3 regions of the Bacillus sp. DU-106 genome follow, and region 1 is predicted to be linked to each of the others. Evidence: riboswitches for the same ligand, from Rfam matches in the RefSeq annotation. Region 1 holds a riboswitch; each other region holds the start of a gene.

Region 1 (6,828 bases):
ATATTTCGACTATCGCAAATGGAGGGTATCGAATGAAACCACAAATTGTTCAAGAGATTAGAGAACAAACCGTTCAAAAAGATGAGGTTGGTAAAGTAGTACAATCAATAGAACCCGTTGTTTTAAATAGAATCGATATGAAACAAGAATATATTAATCAAGTAAAAGAAGGATTTAGAAAAGTATTTCAAGAGGGAGATGGAACGGGAGTAAGAGCATTCCAAAAAGCACCATATAAACCAGCTGGTAAAACAGGGACCGCACAAACTGTATATGGTGGAGAAAATGAAATTGGGCGAAATGCGAAAGGTGATCGTAGAGAATGTTATAACTTAACATTGGCTGGATATGCGCCATATGATGATCCAGAAGTAGCATTTTCTGTTGTAGTACCATGGGTTGAAAATGATAAATCGGGCATTAACTCCGATATTGGAAAAGAAGTTTTAGATGCTTATTTTGATTTGAAAAATAAGAGATTAACTGGTGAAGCGCCAAAAACAGATGCCTCTAAAGAGAATTAAAATGTACGAAACGTCTCTAGCATTCCTGTAAACTAGAGGCGTTTTTATCTGGGAATAGATTAGAAATGGGGTATATATGAAGCTGTTTATTCTAAAATATTGGAGGAACATATGTAGCTACATATTCATTATAATAGGGGTTATTTTTATTAATAAGTCCTTTTTATTTTGTATGGTAGAAGGAATTTCGATGCAACCTACTTTGAATGAAAAAGATTATATACTTGTTAATAAGGTAAACGTCTGTTTATCGTCTTTTCATCATGGAGATGTTGTCATTATAAAAAAAGAAGACGCGCCTACTTACTATGTGAAACGAATTATTGGATTATCGGGGGATAACATACAACTAAAAGAGGATGAGGTATTTATTAACGGTAAAAAGCGTGATGAGTCGTATATACATTTAGATATGTCACAAGTATCCAATCGTTTTTCAAATTTTAGAGAAATAAAAGTTCCTACGCATAAATTATTTGTGTTAGGTGATAATCGTAATCATAGTAAAGATAGTAGGAATACACTTGGACTTATTGATGAATCAAATATAATAGGTAAAGTAGAAATGGTATTTTATCCATTTGATCATATAAAATGGATAAAATAATTCTATTAACGATTCACATTTTATAAAATAAATCATATATTGATAGCATAGGACAAGCAGAAACGCTTGTTCTAACCTCACAGAACACTCCTTATCACGGTTAGGCATCTACATAGGTAGATGCTTTTTTTATGTTGATGACTGAAAATTATTTATCAATATAATGTAGCAAGCATATTAGGACTATTAGGGGAAGATTACTTGTACAAATAACAGTATGCTTAATTAAAACAGTGAAATGTAAGGAGTGAGGAATAAGTGCTAAATATTTTAGTAGTTAATTTTCCAGCAGAGGGGCATGTAAACCCTACATTAAATTTAGTAAAAGCCTTTACTGAACGAGGCGATAACGTACATTATATTACAACGGCAAACTTTAAGGATAGAATTGAAGATTTAGGAGCTACTGTACATACTCATCCGGATCTATTAAAAGAGATTTCTATTGATGCTGAAACCTCATCTGGGTTAAATGCTTTCTTTCATGTGCATGTTCAAACTTCTTTATATATATTAGAAATTACGAAACAATTATATGAAAGTATAAATTTTGATTTCGTAATTTATGATATATTTGGCGCAGGAGAGTTAGTAAAGGAATATTTACAAGTTCCAGGTGTAGTGTCCTCACCTATATTTTTAATTCCGCCAGAATTTTTGAAGACATTACCTTTTCATCCAAATGCAGATATGCCATTTCAACCAGAGGAAATCTCTGAAAAATTACTAAATCAGATGGAACATAAATTTGGAGTAAAACCAAAGAATAATCTTCAATTTATGAATAATAAGGGTGATGTTTGTCTCGTATACACAAGTCGTTATTTCCAACCTAATAGCGAATCGTTCGGGGAAAATAACATTTTTATTGGACCGAGTATTTCAAAGCGTAAAACAAATATAAAGTTTCTACTGGAATCACTTAAAGAAAAGAAAGTTATTTATATTTCAATGGGAACACTGCTTGAAGGACTCGAACCATTCTTTAATACTTGTATTGATACTTTTTCAGATTTTGATGGGATAGTTGTAATGGCAATTGGTGATAGAAATGATATTTCTAAAATTAAGGAAGCACCAGATAATTTTATAATTGCTCCATACGTACCTCAATCAGAAATATTAAATGAAGCAGATGTTTTTATTACACATGGTGGTATGAATAGTGTACACGATGCCATTCATTATAATGTCCCATTTGTAATAATACCGCATGATAAAGATCAGCCAATGATAGCGCAAAGATTAACTGAGCTTGAAGCGGCACATAGACTATTGAAAGAACATGTTAATGTACACACTTTAAAAGAGGCCGTAACAGATGTACTTTCAAATGAAAAGTATAAATATGGTATAAGAAAACTTAATGATAGCTTTTTAGAATGTGGTGGTTCAAAAGAAGCGATTGCAGTTATTGAATCTCTTTTAAATAAAGTAAAACTTTAATTGGTGGGGCTTTACTGCCTGCAAATAGCGGGATAAATAGTCGTAACTGTATACAAGCATAGAGGTTCTCACCTTTATGCTTGTGTATTCTTATCCAGCAAATTGTACAGCAGTATTTGCATGTAAAAAAGCAGTATCAAAAACGGGAACAGTAAGATCATTTTGGGAGATGAGTAAAGGTATTTCAGTGCAGCCTAATAATATACCTTCAGCACCGTTTTGAATTAATAATTTTGTAATTTGTAATAACCTTTTTTTAGATGTTTCTGAAATGATCCCTCTACTTAATTCATCTAATATGACATGGTGGATAAAAGTTCTTTCCTCGTCATTTGGGATAATTGTCTCAATGTTATATTTCGCTAATCGTGATTTATAGAAATCTTGCTCCATCGTTTGTTTTGTTCCTAATAGTCCGATACGTTTTATATTCTGTTCTACCATTTCTTTAGCACTTACATCACCAATGTGAAGAAGCGGGATAGATATTGCTTGTTCTACCTCCTCGGCAAATAGATGTACAGTATTTGAACACATTAATAAACATTCAGCCCCAGATTTTTCAACTTTCTTTGCAACTGTAACTAGTTCATTTTTCACTTCTTCATATTGATGGTTTTGTAATAAAGTAGTTACTTCACCAAAGTCCATACTATATAAAATTAGCTTCGCATTTTGATCGTATTGAGAGAGTGTAAGTGTATTAATATGTTTATAGTATAATGATGTAGATTCCCAACTTAATCCTCCAATCAAACCAATAACTTTCATAATGCAGTCCTCCCGAAACGATTTTGAATTCATTATTTCATAATTCCGATAAGAATACAATGATTTAAATGTGCTATTTAATAAAAAATAAAAATAGTAAGAAAAGTGTTGAAATTTACATTCTTTAGTGCCATAATACGAATTACAAATTAATACTTATCCAGAGAGGTGGAGGGAACGGCCCTAAGAAACCTCAGCAACCCCTATGCAATTTTATAGGAAGGTGCTAATTCCGCAGAGGACACGATGTGTTTTTTGAAAGATAAGAGGATTCTTGAAAGTGAAAGAAAGTGACCTCTTATGTAAGAGGTCATTTTTTTGTTGTATAGAAAGGGAGTGTCGATGCATAATTCATTTTTAAATTAAATATAGAGTAATAAAAGTTGACTAATATGAGAGGGGAATTGTCATGAATAAATTATCAACAAAGTTAGTAGTAGCAATCGGTATTGGAGCAGCATTATACGGGATATTAGGACTTTGGGGATTTTCTATTGCACCGAATACATTTATTAAACCAGCATTAGCTATATTAACTGTTTTTGGAGCATTATTTGGTCCAGTGGCAGGACTGTTAATCGGACTTATCGGTCATACCGTAACAGATACGATTGCTGGATGGGGTATTTGGTGGGGATGGGTTATTAGTTCAGGAATTATTGGTTTTTCAATGGGGCTTATTCAAAAAAGAGTTGGTTTTAGTGTGAAAAACGGGTCGTTTAACAAGGGGGATATTTCTTATTTAGCAATTACTGGGCTAGTTGGTATTGTCATTGCTATTATATTTGCTGGGGCATTCGATATTATTGTGATGGGAGAACCATTTGACAAAATTGTTATACAAGTATTAGGAGCAACAATTTCCGATGTCATCGTTTTCTTAGTACTTGGATTGCCACTTACAATTGGTTTGGCGAAATCCAATAAGAAACATACACATTTAAAAATTGAAAAGTAGGGATGTTAACATGCAACCAATTATTTCGTTTGAACAATTCACCTTTCAATATGGGCATGCTGCGCAGCCTACTTTAAGTGATATTACCTTTCATATATACCCTGGGGAAAAAGTGCTAATTGCTGGACGAAGTGGTTCAGGAAAGTCGACATTAGCTCATTGTATAAATGGGCTAATCCCATTTTCTTACGAAGGGAATAGCACAGGTAACGTTTTAATTGCCGGTAAAGACCCAAGGGAAGGAAGTATTTTTGAACAAAGTAAACAGGTAGGAACAATTTTACAAGATCAAGATGCTCAATTTATTGGTCTGACAGTAGAAGAAGATGTAGCTTTTTATTTAGAAAATGAATGTGTAAAGCAAGATAACATGAAAAAGATTGTTTCGGACTCATTAAGAAAGGTGAAGATGCATACGTTTCATAAACAAAGTCCACATGAATTATCAGGAGGTCAAAAGCAAACAGTTTCTCTTGCTGGTTTATTAACAACAAATGCGGATATATTATTGTTCGATGAACCATTAGCGAACTTAGATCCACTAAGCGCCATACATACGATAGAACTTATGAAAGATATACATGAGCAGTATAATAAAACGATTGTTATTATCGAACATAGGATAGAAGAAATTTTAAAACTGGATTTAGACAAAGTTATATTAATTGATGAAGGTAAAGTCATTGCGATGGGAACACCAAAAGAAATCTTAGCGTCAAATATATTACCACGTATTGGCTTAAGAGAGCCTATTTACATCGAAGCATTAAAGAGATTACATTTTGATCGTAATAATGACGTAATATATCCAATGGAAAACCTTCAAAAAGAAAAGGTAAGCAACGTTATAAAAGAGTGGATGGAGAAACAAGTCATATTAGAAAGGAATGCTAAAAACAAGGAATTACTTAAAGTGGAGAATTTATCATTTTCATACCCTAATAAACAAAAAGTATTAGAAAATGTAAACCTTTTAATATATGAAGGAGAAATTGTGGCACTGTTAGGACATAATGGAGCAGGGAAATCAACATTAGCTCATAGTCTTATAGGTATAAACAAAATGAAAAATGGGAAAATTGCGTTAAAAGGTGAAGATATTAGTTCTTGGTCTATTCGTAAACGTGGGGAAATCATATCTTACGTGATGCAAAATCCAAATCATATGATTACACAGCCTACTGTTTTTGAAGAAGTTTCATTTACATTAACATTACATAATTTTTCTAAGGAAGAAATTAAGAATAAAGTAGAAGGGATTTTAAAAATTTGTGGCTTATATCCATTTCGTAATTGGCCAATTCAAGCACTAAGCTATGGGCAAAAAAAGAGACTAACAATCGCATCTGTATTAACAACAAATCCTAAGCTTATCATATTAGATGAACCGACAGCAGGACAAGATTATTATCATTATAAACAATTTATGTCGTTTATTAAAAACCTAGCTAAAAAGGGAATTTCATTTGTTGTTATCACTCACGATATGAATCTCGCGCTAGAATATACAGACCGTGCAGTAGTTCTACATGAAGGGAAAATTATTGCGGATAATACAGTGTTTGATGTATTAGGCAATCAAGAAACGTTACAAAGAGCCAACTTAAGAGAGAGTTCTTTAACCAAGTTTATTAAATTTAGTGGGATTGCATGTCCAGAAAAATTTATGGAGCTTTATTTAGACAGTAATAGGAGGGAGGAAGGTGCATAGTACATATTTTCATCGTATGGATGGGGTAGTGAAATTGTTTTTATTTATTTTTTGTATGACGCTTACTTTTTTGTTTTTTGATTTTCGGGTGTTGCTAATATTATTTATTATTGGGTGTATCGGACTCAGCATTGCTAAAATTCCATTTCGTAAAATTTTAATTGTTTTTAGTGTCATATTTACATTTAGTTTATTAAACTCTGTCATGATTTTATTTATTACACCAACTCATGGATCTGAATTAACTGAATCATATACCGCGTTTTTACATGTTGGATATGCAACGATTACATATGAAACATTATTTTATGCAGCTACACTTTCATTAAAGTATTTTACGTTATTACCATTTACACTTCTTTTTATTTACACGACAGATCCAAGCGAATTTGTAAGTAGCTTAAGTAAACTTGGTATTCATTATAAGATTACATATGCAATAAATATTGCACTACGTTATATTCCTGACATCCAGTCTGAGTATAAAATTATTAAACACGCGCAAGAAGCGAGAGGAGTGGCTTTTGAAAAAGGAGAAGCAAGTTTATGGGTTCGTATGAAGAACCGTGTTTTAATTTTCTGGCCACTAATCATTCATTCTCTAGAAAGAATAGATACGGTTTCAAATGCAATGGATTTAAGAGGATTTGGAAAGAAGGATAAACGTACATGGTTTTATACAAGTAAGGCGAAACGTGAAGATTTCATCGCTTTATTTGCCGGTATTTTCATATTTATTGTTGCGGTATATTTAAAATTAAACGTATTTCAAAACTTTTGGTATCCATTTTAAAGCACTCTTTAAACGAGT
Region 2 (6,828 bases), 1.6 Mb from region 1:
AAAATTTAGAATTTCCTGCAGGAACAGGTTGGAGATATACAGATTATAATTATATGGTGCTTGCTTATATAATAGAACATATATCGAAAAAACCTTTAGGAGATTACATAAAAGAAAACATATTTGTAAAAGCAGATATGCATGAATCCGGTATGGGAAATATGGTACCTGGAGATAAAAATTTTACAAAGGGTTATGTGAAAAAAGATCAAGAGCTTGTACCAGCGCAGAAGTTAGGCATGGATTGGCTATATGGTTGTGGTGAGATGTATACGACAGTTGGAGATATGAAGAAATTAGACGAAGCAATTATAAATGGAAAACTTCTTTCTGAACAAAGTATACAAGCAATGTTTTCACCTTCAGCAGAACGGAAATATGCATTTAGTTTTTATATATATCCAGATTATTTTCATAATCATGGTGTATTATCTGGTTGGAACACTTTCAATAATTTTAATAAAGAAAAAGGAACTTTTGTTATTTTATTTTCAAATGTGAAAAATAGTATGGATGATGACTTTAATAAAGAGTTCCGAAAGATGGTAAATGATTTATTAGAACAAAGGGGATGAGAAAATGGAACATAAAACTTTATCAATAGGTTTCATTGGTATTGGCGTAATGGGAAAAAGTATGGTTTATCACTTAATGCAAGATGGTCATAAAGTATATGTATATAATAGAACGAAAGCAAAAACAGATTCTTTAGTGCAAGATGGTGCAAATTGGTGTAATACGCCAAAAGAGTTAGTAAAGCAAGTTGATATTGTAATGACAATGGTTGGATATCCACATGATGTAGAAGAAGTGTATTTTGGTATAGAAGGAATTATAGAACATGCCAAAGAAGGTATGATAGCAATTGACTTTACGACATCTACACCTACTTTAGCAAAACGGATTAATGAAGTTGCAAAAAGCAAAAATATATATACGTTAGATGCACCTGTCTCAGGAGGAGATGTTGGTGCGAAAGAAGCAAAACTCGCAATTATGGTAGGTGGGGAGAAAGAAATATATGATAGATGCTTACCTTTACTTGAAAAGTTAGGAACAAACATTCAATTACAAGGACCAGCTGGGAGTGGACAACATACAAAAATGTGCAATCAAATTGCGATTGCTTCCAATATGATTGGAGTATGTGAAGCTGTTGCTTACGCGAAGAAGGCTGGACTGAATCCAGATAAAGTGTTAGAGAGTATTTCAACAGGGGCAGCAGGTAGCTGGTCATTAAGTAATTTAGCTCCTCGAATGTTAAAAGGAGACTTTGAGCCAGGATTTTATGTAAAGCATTTTATGAAAGATATGAAAATTGCTTTAGAGGAAGCAGAAAAATTACAATTACCAGTCCCAGGCTTAAGTTTGGCGAAAGAATTGTATGAAGAGTTAATTAAGGATGGCGAAGAAAATAGTGGAACACAAGTACTATATAAAAAATATATAAGGGGGTAAACGAGGTGGACCTTCAAAAGTTTGATGAGATGATTGATACTGTACAGCGAGCTACTTGTATGCAAATTAATGAAAAACAAAAAGAAGCTTTTAAACAAAAATATGATTTTGAACCAGAATTTGAATATGGAAGAGATGAGAAGGGACATTATGTAATTCGAACCTCAAAAAAGATGTTAGAAGAAATGGAGTTTTATTTGGCATTGAAATATGATCGTGATGGAGTGGATCTTTATATGCAAGCTGAGATTGATGGTATATTTCATGTATCTGTTAGCTATGGTGAAGATGCCCTACATCTACAAGAATTGTTTCAATTTCTAGAAGAAAATAAATAAAAGTCCTCATTTGAGGACTTTTATTTATTTAGTCATCTTTAATTTTTATAATTATAAGTTAGAAGCGCGTCGGCATCGTTCAACCGGGAACGGGATAATTTGTGCGATGTGATTAGGACCAAATTGTTTTGTACGAGCATGGCGTATTATATAAAAAGCACACAGAATTGAAACAGGAATAGCGCCGAATAAACCAAATAATAAAGCGCTTACACAAGATGCGACAAATCCTAAAACACCAATTTCTAACTCTTCCATAATAGCTCCTAAAATAACAGGAAATGCTCCACATGTAACTCCAAGTATAAGTGCGATAAGTAAGCTCATGATTATCCCCCTCTGTTTGCGATATTATTTTCCTTCTAAGTTAATTGTAGTATATCACATATAAAACAGAATTTTCAGAAAAAATTCAATAAATGTTCAAAAAATGTTCGAAAAATGCACTTGAAAAATTAAGGTGTAAATTTGTGATGAAATGGTACTTTCAAGTAAATAAAAAATCAGACTTATTTCAAAATGAAATAAGCCTTTTCCATAGGAGGATGTATATATGTAGAGTGAATAAAAGTTTGGAAAAGGGGGTCCAAGTCCTTTTATTCAACTAACTACCTTAATAGATTGGAACCCAGCCTTCAGTTGTCACAAAAATACGAATAGCTACAACTTGGCGATCATCTTGCAAGGTAAAATAATGTCTTGCATTTTCAGGAACAGATATTAAATCGCCTGGCTCAAGTTCAACATCAAAGAATTTCCCATCTTTACCTTCAATAGCGAAAATGCCGTGACCACTGACGATAAAGCGAACTTCGTCATCTGTATGATGGTGTTCCTTTTGGAAATTAATTAATAATTCGTCAAGGTTAGGTGTGCTACTTGAAAGTGAGATTACATCATGTGCTTTATAACCTCGACGTGCTGAAACATCAGCGATTTCTTTTGAAAAAATAGCTAATATTTCAGCTTTGTTTTCATCTGTTAACGAATAATTTTCATTTAAATGAGTAGGAAGTTTAGAAATATTCCATTTCTCATATAAAACGCCTTCCTCTTGTAGAAATTTAGATACTTCCACTTCATTTTCAATACGAGTATTTACTTCATGAATACGAATTTGCGCCATTAGAAACGCCTCCTTGAATTGATAATAGTTTTATATGAAATTGGAATAAAAACTCATAAGCTTCTAATCTCTTCTTTGCATCAAAGCTATCTCGGCCCCATACGGTAATACCGTGGTTACGGATTAATACTGCACCCGAATCTCCTTGTATATGCTTTCGGAAGTTTTCTCCAAGTGTTGGGATATGGGCATGGTTTTCGATAATAGGAATGTGAATGGTTGCACCTTCTTCCCAAATATCGAGAGCTTTAATAATTTCTTGATTTTGAAGGGTGACTGCATCACTATATAAATTTGTGATGACATTATTATCGGTTGTATGAACATGAAGTACGCAACCGGCATTCGTATTGTTATAAATGTGTGTATGCAATATTGTTTCTGCTGAAGGGCGTAATTCAGTCTCTAAAACGGGAACTCCTACATGATCTACTAATAGAAAATCATCTGGAGTGGTTTTTGTTTTATCTTTACCGCTTGCCGTAATAAGAAAAGTAAGTGGTTCATGACTAACCTTTATAGAAATATTACCACTTGTTGCTGGGAACCAATTTCGTGTTGTTAACTCTTTTTTTATCTCGCTTAAGTCATACCATTGACGAAAAAGTTGTTTCATGCCTTCACCTCCAACAAAAGTTTTAATTCAGCTTGCACATCTTGAAATGTTTCAAACGGTGTATAAGCAATATGATTTTCTTCACACTTTGTAATAAGAAAATCGCGAGCGAATACTTTATCAGCTTGTTTCGCGGCTTGTAAATCAGTAATAGAATCTCCAATTACAATATGAAAGTCATCTGTATCACTTAATTTACGGATTAATGATGATTTACATAATCCGCAATGATTTTGACAATGATCATCACAAGAATGGGGCCATTTAACTGTAATAAACTCTGCTGAAAAGTCTGTTTCATTACAATAAATTTGCTCTTTTGGAATGATTCCTTGTAAGAGTGGATAGACGAAGAAATCCATTCCACCTGATATCACGTAAAAAGAAATGTTATTTTCCTTTACGAATTGTATAAACTCATGAAAACCACTACGGATTTCAGCAGTTTCTATTAAAAATTGAATAATATCATCGTGCAGATTAGTAGGTATTAATTGAAATAATTGAGAAACACCTTCTTGAATGGATAGTTCTTGTGATAAAATTTTATTCTTTACTTCTTCGGCTTCTGGTGGTGCGAATTTTTCCATAATGGACATAATGTTATCATTATTTGTAATCGTGCCATCGAAATCACAAAATACTTGAATACTCATAATTTCACCTCATAAGAGGGATTTCCCCATATTTGTAGTGCACTATGCAAATTTATGTCGTCTACTTCATGGAGTGGTTTATTTTGCAAAGTAGCATCAATTGCAGTACGGAAAGCTTTACCGCCGCCTTGCGCTCCATTTGGATGTCCGTGTATCCCGCCGCCAGCATTAATAACAACATCTTTACCGAAATCTCGTACAATAAAGGGAACGAAACCAGGATGAATACCAGCAGACGGAACAGAAAAGCTCTTCTTGAAAGATGCATCGTCTTCAGTTAAATATTTTGAGATAGCAAGAGCCTCCTCTTTTTCTAGCGCAACACTTCCGTATGGAGATGGGAATAATGAAAAGTCAGCCCCAGCATAACGTAGTAGCTTTCCAAGTAATAATGGAGATGAAACTCCATATAACTTGGATGCTGAATAAGCACCACTTACAGCAGGATGTGCCATAATAGGAACTGGGATTTCATCATCTTCTGCAAGTGATTGTAGTACATCTAGTCCGTAAGCAAATACGTTAAATAATAGAATATCAGCTCCAGCTTGCACTGCACGTTTAGCATTTTCTTTTAAATCAAAAGTTCGTCCTGTTAAATTTACGGCATATAACGTTTTATGTCCGTATGTTTCATATACAGATTGTAAAACTTCTTTTCCAGATACAATGCGTTTCGTAAGTGGTGTTAATGCATTTTCAAATAATATTTCATCATCTTTTACTATATCTACACCACCAATTGCTTGATCGCGTAATTGCGTTTTTAAATACCCAATGTTTCGTCCAATCATTCCTTTAAAAATACTCATTAAAAGGGGACGATCATGCACTTGTAAAAGATTTCGAATACCATCTATCCCGAATTTTGGACCAGGAAAATGTTTTTTTAACTCGTCTGAAAAAGTTAAGTCAATTAATTTTACTTCGCCATCAAGTGATAGCTTTCCAAATGTAGTCGTTAAAATCGCTGGTAAATCTGGACTGAAGTTTAATAGCGGATATTCGATTTTAATAATTCCGCGTTTTACTTTTTTACGTAAATACGAATTGGTATGTTCATGTTCAGCTAATTCCTCAACATGAATGACGTTGCCTTTATGCTGCTTTAATTGTTCTTGCAATAAGTGTGGCAAATGAGTCCAAGAGCCAATTGTTAAACCGAGTGCAATTTGCTCAGCTTTTTTTTCTAAGTTATGTGAATCATCATGGATTAAATACGTCGCTATAATTCCGCTCATTGTTATAACCTCCTAGTTAAATAAAAAAACCTCTCAGCTAAGGAGAGGTTTTTTTACAACCAGCTCCTTATCTGTCAGCGTAATGCTGCGAGAATTAGCACCGTGTCTACAATTGTAGATCGGTTGCCGGGTTTCGTCGGGCTCGTCCCTCCACCTGCTCTTGATAAGAAGTATTTAGAAATGTTTAAATTTTTAAGATAACTGAATTTTGTCAGATATTTTTCGTGTTGTCAATTACTTTTTGAAAAAATTTAATTTATCAATTCGATTAATGGCTTCTCGTAATCTATCTTCTGTATGTAAGAGACCAACACGGACATACCCTTCGCCATGCTCACCAAATCCAACACCAGGAGCAACTGCGACATGTGCTTTTTCTAGTAAAATATTAGAAAATTGCTCAGAGGTATATCCTTTTGGAACGGGAAGCCATGCAAAGAATGATCCTGTTGGAATGTCTACATTCCAACCAATTGAGTGACAGGCTGAAATAAGAGCGTTTCTTCGAGATTCGTAACTATTTACAAGGTCTATTACACAAGACTGTGAACTTAATAGCGCTTCTCGAGCAGCATCTTGAACTGCACCGAATATACTAACATACATATGATCTTGTAATAGGTTAATTGTTTCAATCACACTTTCATTCCCTACAGCAAAAGCGATGCGCCAGCCAGCCATATTGAAAGTTTTTGATAATGTGTAAATTTCAATTCCTATATTTTTCGCACCATCTGCTTGCAAGAAACTAACAGGTTTTTGACCATCAAATCCGATAGCGCCATAAGCAAAATCGTGAACAACTAATATATTATGTTTATTAGCAAAGTGAATGGTTGCATCAAAAAAATCTTTTGATGCAGTAGCACCGGTAGGATTATTTGGATAGTTTAAAAACATTAATTTTGCACGCTCTGCAATAGAGTCATCAATGTTCGTATAATCTGGTAAAAAGTTATTTTCTGCAATAAGTGGCATTCTTTCAAATTGTGCTTTTGCTAAAGCAACCCCGGATAAATAATCTGGATAACCTGGATCCGGAACGAGAATCGTATCACCAGGATTTGTAAAACAAATCGGTAATTCTACTAGTCCAGCCTTCCCACCAAACAAAATAGCAACTTCAGTTTTTGGGTTTAATTCGACGCCATATTCACGTTTATAGAATGTAGCCACGGCTTCCTTTAAGCTTTCATGTCCGCGAAATGGCGGATATTTATGATGAATGGTCTTTTCGGCAGCATCTTGTAAAGCTTTTACGATATGCTGCGGTGTTGGTTGATCTGGATTACCTTGACCTAGATTAATAACATCGTGACCAGCTGCAACGACTTTGTTAACTTTTGCAACAAGTGAAGCGAAAAATTGTGTTGGCAATGATGTTACTATCTCA
Region 3 (6,828 bases), 2.6 Mb from region 1:
GATAGAGACTCGTTATAAAAAAATAAATAAAGGTCTTTGGGATGCTTTTGAAAAAGGTGAACTATCACGCAATGAAGTTGTAAATACACGATTCTCTCTGTTGTTTAAAGAGTATGGAGAAGAAGTAAATGGAATATTATTCGAAAATAATTATCGTAACTACTTAGAAGAAGGAAATCAACTCATGCAAGGTGCGTTTGAATTTATAAATCAAATTCAAGGGGAGTATGAATTGTATATAGTGACAAATGGTGTTTCTAAGACGCAAGATAAACGTTTGCGTAATGCAGGGTTACATTCATTATTTAAAGATGTCTTTGTTTCGGAAGATACAGGTTTTCAAAAACCGATGAAAGAGTATTTTGATTATGTTTTTGAACGGATTCCTAACTTTGCACCTGAAGAAGGGCTGATTATTGGGGATTCATTAAGCGCTGATATTAAAGGTGGATATGTAGCGGGAATTGATACTTGTTGGTTTAATCCAGAAAGGAAATTAAATGATAGTGGGATTATACCGACATATGAAGTGCATAATTTTGAGGAGTTAGAAGCTTTATTAAAGCAGCATGTGTAATAAAAATAGGCAGTGGAGCTTTCGTCCCCACTGCCTATTTTTATTAATTTTTATTTTCGTTATGTTTTGGGAGTGGAAAGGCATTCCCGATAGCAGCTGCACCAAGCATGGGCAATAGTAAATTAAGCGGGAAAAACATAAGTAATAGTAATGTTATAGCTATTGGCTTTCGTAACGCATAGCTTGAAATTGCTGTCGTTACGATGGCAACAGATGCTACTGGATCTATAGGAAGAATAGATGCTACAGCGTATCCGATACTTGAACCAGAAAATATAATTGGGAAGATATGTCCACCTCGCCACCCTGTGTTCAAACAAACGGCAGTAATGCACAACTTTAAAATCCCTGAAAGAAGTAGTATCCAAAAAGATAAATGGCTCCATTCAACAACTAATTCTTTTAATTGATGTTCCCCTGAAAATAATGTGTACGGAAGAAAAGTTCCCCCGATTCCTAATAAAATACCACCGATAATTCCGAGTGTCAGCTTGTATTCTCTAAAAGGGTGAATTAACTTTTCTAATGTGAATTCTAACTTGAAATAAAAGAAACCAACTATAGCGCCGATACTAGCAAGTGGAAGAAATGCAATCCATTCATTGAAAGAAAGTGCACCTTCCCCGAAATCAACAATAAAGGATCCACGATTATCAAGTTTACTCAGTAGTAAATAAACAGAAAAACCTGCGAAAGTAGTAGCTAAGTATACAATCGCTTTTTTTCCTTTAGAAAAAGCAGCAATTTCTTCCCCCTCATTTTCATTTGGTGCTAAATAACCGAATAATGGTGCGTTAAAAATGACACTTAAAGTAGCGCCAATTCCGATCTCGGTTAGCTCATTCATACCCTTTAAGGCAAATTTAAAGCGATCCCCTACCCATGTGCACAGTCCGCCTATAATTCCAACTAGTGCGGCTTCTGGACCAAGACTAGCACCGAAAATTAAAACAATAATCGCTGTTAAAGTAGCCCGATGGACAAAGCGATATTCGATTCGACCAGTTTTTTTATATTCAGCCATTACTTCAGGCATAAGGCGTGGGTATGTACCGAAATGTTTTTGTGATAGACCAACAAGGACCCCGCCAATTATTGTTACGCAAAGGGTGTAATAAGAGGGAAAAGAGAGAACTTCAGGCAAGTATCCCCAAATAAAGTGGATTCCAATATTTATTGTGACTAAAAATAACCAGACTGTAGCTCCTACTATAGATCCTAGAAGAATGCCATATAGAGCAAGTATGTAATGCATATCTTTTTTATTTGTCATGTTATACCTCCGTTATGTAAATCTTAGTAGGGAAAAAAGTGAAATATACTAGTGAAAAATGGATTGAATATATATAGTATCTTTTTGAGAAGATGGCCTATTCAACATATAGGCTAACTTTTGGGGAATTTGAATTTATAGGTTAAATTACTTATTTAATTTTATAGACTGATTTGAGGTTTTTAAAGGTCTTTTTTGAAATAGACTAGAATATATTTCTTTTGTTGCTTTATATGAAACTGTTAACATTTATTTTAGAACATTCAGAAAAACTGTTTGACATTAGGAAATTATTGCTATAAAATCAACGGTAATTGCATAGTCTTATCAAGAAAAGGTGGAGGGACAGGCCCGATGAAACCTTGGCAACAGCCGTATAACGGAATTGTGCCAAATCCTGCAGGTAGTAATCCTGAGAGATAAGAAAGAGCCTTTAGAGCGTGTTTTCAAACTGCTCCTTTCTTGTTTTCAGGAAAGGGGCAGTTTTTTATTTTGTATAAAAGAAAGGAGAATGAGAGATGGGAGAATCATGGGGAAAAGGAACAATTTGTGTGCAAGGTGGCTATACGCCAAAGAATGGTGAACCACGTGTTTTACCACTTTATCAAAGCACAACGTATAAATACGATACTTCGGATGATTTAGCAGCTCTATTTAACTTAGAGGCAGAAGGATATATTTATACACGTATTGGAAACCCTACTCTAGCAGCATTTGAGCAGAAATTATCAGATTTAGAAGGCGGTGTAGGAGCTGTTGCAACGGCTTCTGGGCAAGCAGCTATTATGCTCGCAGTTTTAAATATTTGTAGTAGTGGAGACCATTTACTTTGCTCTTCAACTGTTTACGGGGGAACGTTTAATTTATTTGGGGTGAGTTTACGTAAGCTTGGCATTGATGTTACGTTCTTTAATCCAAATTTAACGGCAGATGAAATTACGGCGCTTGCTAATGACAAGACGAAACTTATCTATGCAGAATCGTTAGGAAATCCAGCGATGAATGTTTTAAATTTTAAAGAATTTTCAGCTGCCGCTAAAGAATTAGAGGTACCTTTTATCGTTGATAATACATTAGCAACTCCTTATTTATGCCAGGCATTTGAACATGGGGCAAATATTATTGTTCATTCTACGACGAAGTATATCGATGGGCATGCGAGCTCCTTAGGCGGTATTGTAATTGACGGTGGAAACTTTGATTGGACAAATGGAAAGTATCCTGAGCTTGTTGAACCAGATCCAAGTTATCACGGTGTAAGTTACGTTCAAAACTTTGGTGCAGCAGCGTATATTGTGAAAGCACGTGTTCAGCTATTAAGAGATTATGGAAATTGTATGAGCCCATTCAATGCATATATTAGCAATATTGGCTTAGAGACTTTGCATTTACGAATGGAGCGTCATAGTGAAAATGCTCTGGCAGTTGCTAAGTGGCTTGCTAATCATGAACGTATTGAATGGGTGAATTATCCGGGGTTAGATAGTAATGAAAATTACTCGTTAGCACAACAGTACTTGAAAAAAGGTGCTAGTGGTGTTTTAACTTTCGGTATTAAAGGCGGATTAGAAGCAGCAAAAGAATTTATCGCAAATGTAAAACTAGCAACTCTTGTAACGCACGTAGCTGATGCACGAACTTGCGTTATACATCCTGCTAGTACGACGCATAGACAATTAAATGCTGAAGATCAGCGTTTAGCGGGTGTTACATCTGATTTAATTCGTTTATCGGTTGGTATAGAAGATGTTTCTGATATTATTGCAGATTTGGAAGCAGCTCTAGTTGGAGGCAAAACACATGCCGATCATAATTGATAAAGATTTACCGGCTCGCAAAGTGTTGCAAAAAGAAAATATTTTTGTAATGACGAAGGAGCGGGCAGAAACACAAGATATACGTGCTTTAAAAATTGCTATATTAAATTTAATGCCAACGAAACAAGATACAGAGGCGCAATTACTTCGCTTAATTGGAAACACGCCGTTACAATTAGATGTTCATTTGCTTCATATGGAATCACATCTATCGCGTAATGTAACGCAAGAACATTTAACAAGCTTTTATAAAACGTTTCGTGATATTGAAAATGAAAAGTTTGATGGGCTCATTATTACAGGAGCGCCAGTGGAGACCCTTGCTTTTGAAGAGGTAGATTATTGGGAAGAGCTTAAACATATTATGGAGTATTCAAAAACGAATGTAACATCTACGCTCCATATTTGCTGGGGGGCACAGGCTGGCTTGTACTATCATTATGGTGTTCCAAAGTATCCCCTTAAGGAAAAAGTGTTCGGTGTATTTGAACATGAAGTTTGCGAGCAACATGTGAAATTATTACAAGGATTTGATGAATTGTTTTTTGCTCCGCATTCTCGTCATACAGAAGTACGAGAGAATGATATTAGAGGAGTGAAAGAATTAACATTGTTAGCAAACTCTGAAGAAGCAGGTGTTCACCTTGTTATTGGGCCAGAAGGAAGGCAAGTGTTTGCCCTTGGACATAGCGAATATAGTTGTGAGACGTTAAAACAAGAATACGAACGAGATCGTGACAAGGGATTAAATATTGATGTGCCAAAAAACTATTTTAAACATAATAATCCAGATGAAAAGCCGCTTGTTAGGTGGAGAAGTCATGGTAATTTATTGTTTTCTAATTGGTTAAATTATTACGTGTATCAAGAAACCCCTTATATATTGTAAAGAAAGATTGTGTAACACGTGGCAACGTTTTCCTTGTAAAGATTAACCTTTATTTTTCCGAATGTTCAAAATACATTGTTTTTCAGATTTTTTACTCATATAATTTCATCTAAACACAATTTTTGAGGGGTGGACAGTACTATGAAAGAAATTCAAGTTGGGTTATTAGGTCTTGGGACAGTTGGCAGTGGTGTGGTTCGTATTATTACGGATCATCAAGAACGACTCATACACCAAGTAGGTTGTCCAGTGAAGGTAACGAAAGTATTAGTGCAAAACATTGAGAAAGAGAGAGAGGTAGAGGTACCTTCTACTCTATTAACACAAGATGCAAATGAAATTTTAGATAATCCAAATATTGATGTTGTTATTGAAGTGATGGGTGGCATTGATGATGCAAAATCATATATTTTACAAGCTTTAAAAAGCGGAAAGCATGTTGTAACTGCAAATAAAGACTTAATGGCATTACATGGAGCTGAATTATTAGCGACAGCAAAAGATAATAAGGCTGATTTATTCTATGAGGCGAGTGTGGCAGGGGGAATTCCAATTTTACGCAGTATCGTAGAAGGACTTTCTTCAGATCTTATTACGAAAGTAATGGGAATTGTAAATGGAACAACAAATTTTATTTTGACGAAAATGTCAGACGAAGGGAGAGCATATAACGACGTGTTAAAAGAAGCCCAACAACTTGGATTTGCAGAAGCAGATCCAACATCAGATGTAGAAGGTTTAGATGCAGCAAGAAAAATGACGATTTTAGCTACCCTCGGTTTCTCTACAAATGTAGAGCTTGGAGATGTGAAAGTAAAAGGTATTACCTCTATTACAGAGGAAGATATTGAATACAGTAAGAGCTTAGGTTATACAATTAAATTAATCGGTCTTGCAAAACGAGATGGTGAAAAATTGGAGGTTACAGTTGAACCAACTTTACTTCCAAATACACATCCTCTTGCAGCAGTACAAAATGAATATAACGCTGTGTATGTGTACGGTGAAGCAGTTGGGGAAACGATGTTTTATGGACCAGGCGCAGGAAGTTTACCGACAGCTACAGCTGTTGTTTCGGATTTAGTTGCTGTAATGCAAAATATTAGATTAGGGGTAACAGGAAATAGTGCTGTAGTCCCACAATATCAAAAAGTATTAAAAGAGCCAGACGAAATTGTCGTGAAAAAGTTTTTAAGACTGCATGTAAAAGACGAAATTGGTGTATTTGCAAAAATTACTTCATTGTTCTCTGAGCGCGGAGTTAGCTTTGAGAAAATTATTCAAATGCCGCTTGAAGAGAAAGGAAAGGCTGAAATTGTAATTGTAACGCATCGTGCGTCTCTTGCTGATTATGATTATATTCTACATACGTTGCAAGGGTATGAAGAAATAGATTGTTTGAAAGCGAACTATCGAATTGAAGGGGATGCTAAGTAGTATCTCTTACCATAAAACAGAAAGAGCCTATTAAGCAGCTTGCTTAATAGGCTCTTTTCTATTTAAAATCTGCGTACCAACTTGAATAAATGCTTGGATAATCCAGCCTGTTGTAAAGGATAAGATGATTGTTCCAAAATAGATAGGTCCATCTAATAAAAAGCTTAACGTTAAAAATAAAAAGGCTAATGAAATCTCTGTTCTTCTAAACGTCCATTTTTTCTTCTCGGCAAACGTTAAAACGAAAGCTTCTTGAGGCGCTGCACAAAGGTTTGTAGAGACGTAAAGACCAATTCCAGCTCCAACGAATAGATTTCCGCAAATAAGTGTTATATATTTTGGAAGAGAGCGGATAGCGTCCATAATAGTTGTAATGGAACCAATCCAATCAACAAAAAGAGAAATAAGAACCATCGTTACAATTGTACCGATTGTAATTTGTTTTCTATTCCAAAAGAGTACGATAAGTGTAAAGGCAAAGTTAATCATGAAAATCCAAAAACCAATACTTATCCCAAAATTTTGATATAGTGCAATAAAGAAGGAATCATAAGGGCTAAGTCCAAAGGAAGTAATTGTCGTCATCATATTAATACCGATGGCAAGAATGAGTAAACCGCCAATGAAAAATATATATTCTAATTTGAATCGAAGCATAGTTGTATATCCTTTCTAAATGTATTTGCTAGGAAAGGATATATTGTGGAAAGCTTACCAGGTCAAGGAAGAATTTTTTTGAGAAGGGGAAAATGAGATGACAAATATAAGAAAGATTGCTGAACTTGCTGGAGTATCTGTTTCAACTGTTTCACGTGTACTAAATAATCATCCGTAC

The links. Region 1 has a riboswitch for S-adenosylmethionine ahead of C3Y97_RS12730 (ECF-type riboflavin transporter substrate-binding protein). Riboswitches for the same ligand answer to the same signal wherever they lie in the genome.
Region 2: linked by a shared signal. The riboswitch ahead of mtnW (2,3-diketo-5-methylthiopentyl-1-phosphate enolase) and the one ahead of C3Y97_RS12730 (ECF-type riboflavin transporter substrate-binding protein) in region 1 are both predicted to bind S-adenosylmethionine.
Region 3: linked by a shared signal. The riboswitch ahead of C3Y97_RS27240 (bifunctional O-acetylhomoserine aminocarboxypropyltransferase/cysteine synthase) and the one ahead of C3Y97_RS12730 (ECF-type riboflavin transporter substrate-binding protein) in region 1 are both predicted to bind S-adenosylmethionine.

Annotation. Positions count from the first base shown of each region.
Region 1 is NZ_CP026607.1:2,495,375-2,502,202, forward strand. It holds gene C3Y97_RS12710 (peptidoglycan D,D-transpeptidase FtsI family protein) at 1-524, shown strand, start outside; gene lepB (signal peptidase I) at 601-1,131, shown strand; gene C3Y97_RS12720 (macrolide family glycosyltransferase) at 1,390-2,577, shown strand; gene C3Y97_RS12725 (aspartate/glutamate racemase family protein) at 2,668-3,348, opposite strand; SAM riboswitch class I at 3,502-3,617, shown strand; gene C3Y97_RS12730 (ECF-type riboflavin transporter substrate-binding protein) at 3,758-4,306, shown strand; gene C3Y97_RS12735 (ABC transporter ATP-binding protein) at 4,317-6,017, shown strand; gene C3Y97_RS12740 (energy-coupling factor transporter transmembrane component T family protein) at 6,010-6,810, shown strand.
Region 2 is NZ_CP026607.1:4,045,385-4,052,212, reverse strand. It holds gene C3Y97_RS20435 (serine hydrolase) at 1-575, shown strand, start outside; gene C3Y97_RS20430 (NAD(P)-dependent oxidoreductase) at 580-1,458, shown strand; gene C3Y97_RS20425 (DUF3909 family protein) at 1,464-1,796, shown strand; gene C3Y97_RS20420 (hypothetical protein) at 1,848-2,123, opposite strand; gene C3Y97_RS20415 (1,2-dihydroxy-3-keto-5-methylthiopentene dioxygenase) at 2,410-2,922, opposite strand; gene C3Y97_RS20410 (methylthioribulose 1-phosphate dehydratase) at 2,900-3,538, opposite strand; gene C3Y97_RS20405 (2-hydroxy-3-keto-5-methylthiopentenyl-1-phosphate phosphatase) at 3,535-4,194, opposite strand; gene mtnW (2,3-diketo-5-methylthiopentyl-1-phosphate enolase) at 4,191-5,435, opposite strand; SAM riboswitch class I at 5,500-5,605, opposite strand; gene C3Y97_RS20395 (pyridoxal phosphate-dependent aminotransferase) at 5,670-6,828, opposite strand, start outside.
Region 3 is NZ_CP026607.1:5,319,904-5,326,731, reverse strand. It holds gene C3Y97_RS27250 (YjjG family noncanonical pyrimidine nucleotidase) at 1-577, shown strand, start outside; gene C3Y97_RS27245 (chloride channel protein) at 621-1,850, opposite strand; SAM riboswitch class I at 2,172-2,276, shown strand; gene C3Y97_RS27240 (bifunctional O-acetylhomoserine aminocarboxypropyltransferase/cysteine synthase) at 2,369-3,667, shown strand; gene metA (homoserine O-acetyltransferase MetA) at 3,651-4,556, shown strand; gene C3Y97_RS27230 (homoserine dehydrogenase) at 4,698-5,993, shown strand; gene C3Y97_RS27225 (YczE/YyaS/YitT family protein) at 6,024-6,650, opposite strand; gene C3Y97_RS27220 (LacI family DNA-binding transcriptional regulator) at 6,748-6,828, shown strand, end outside.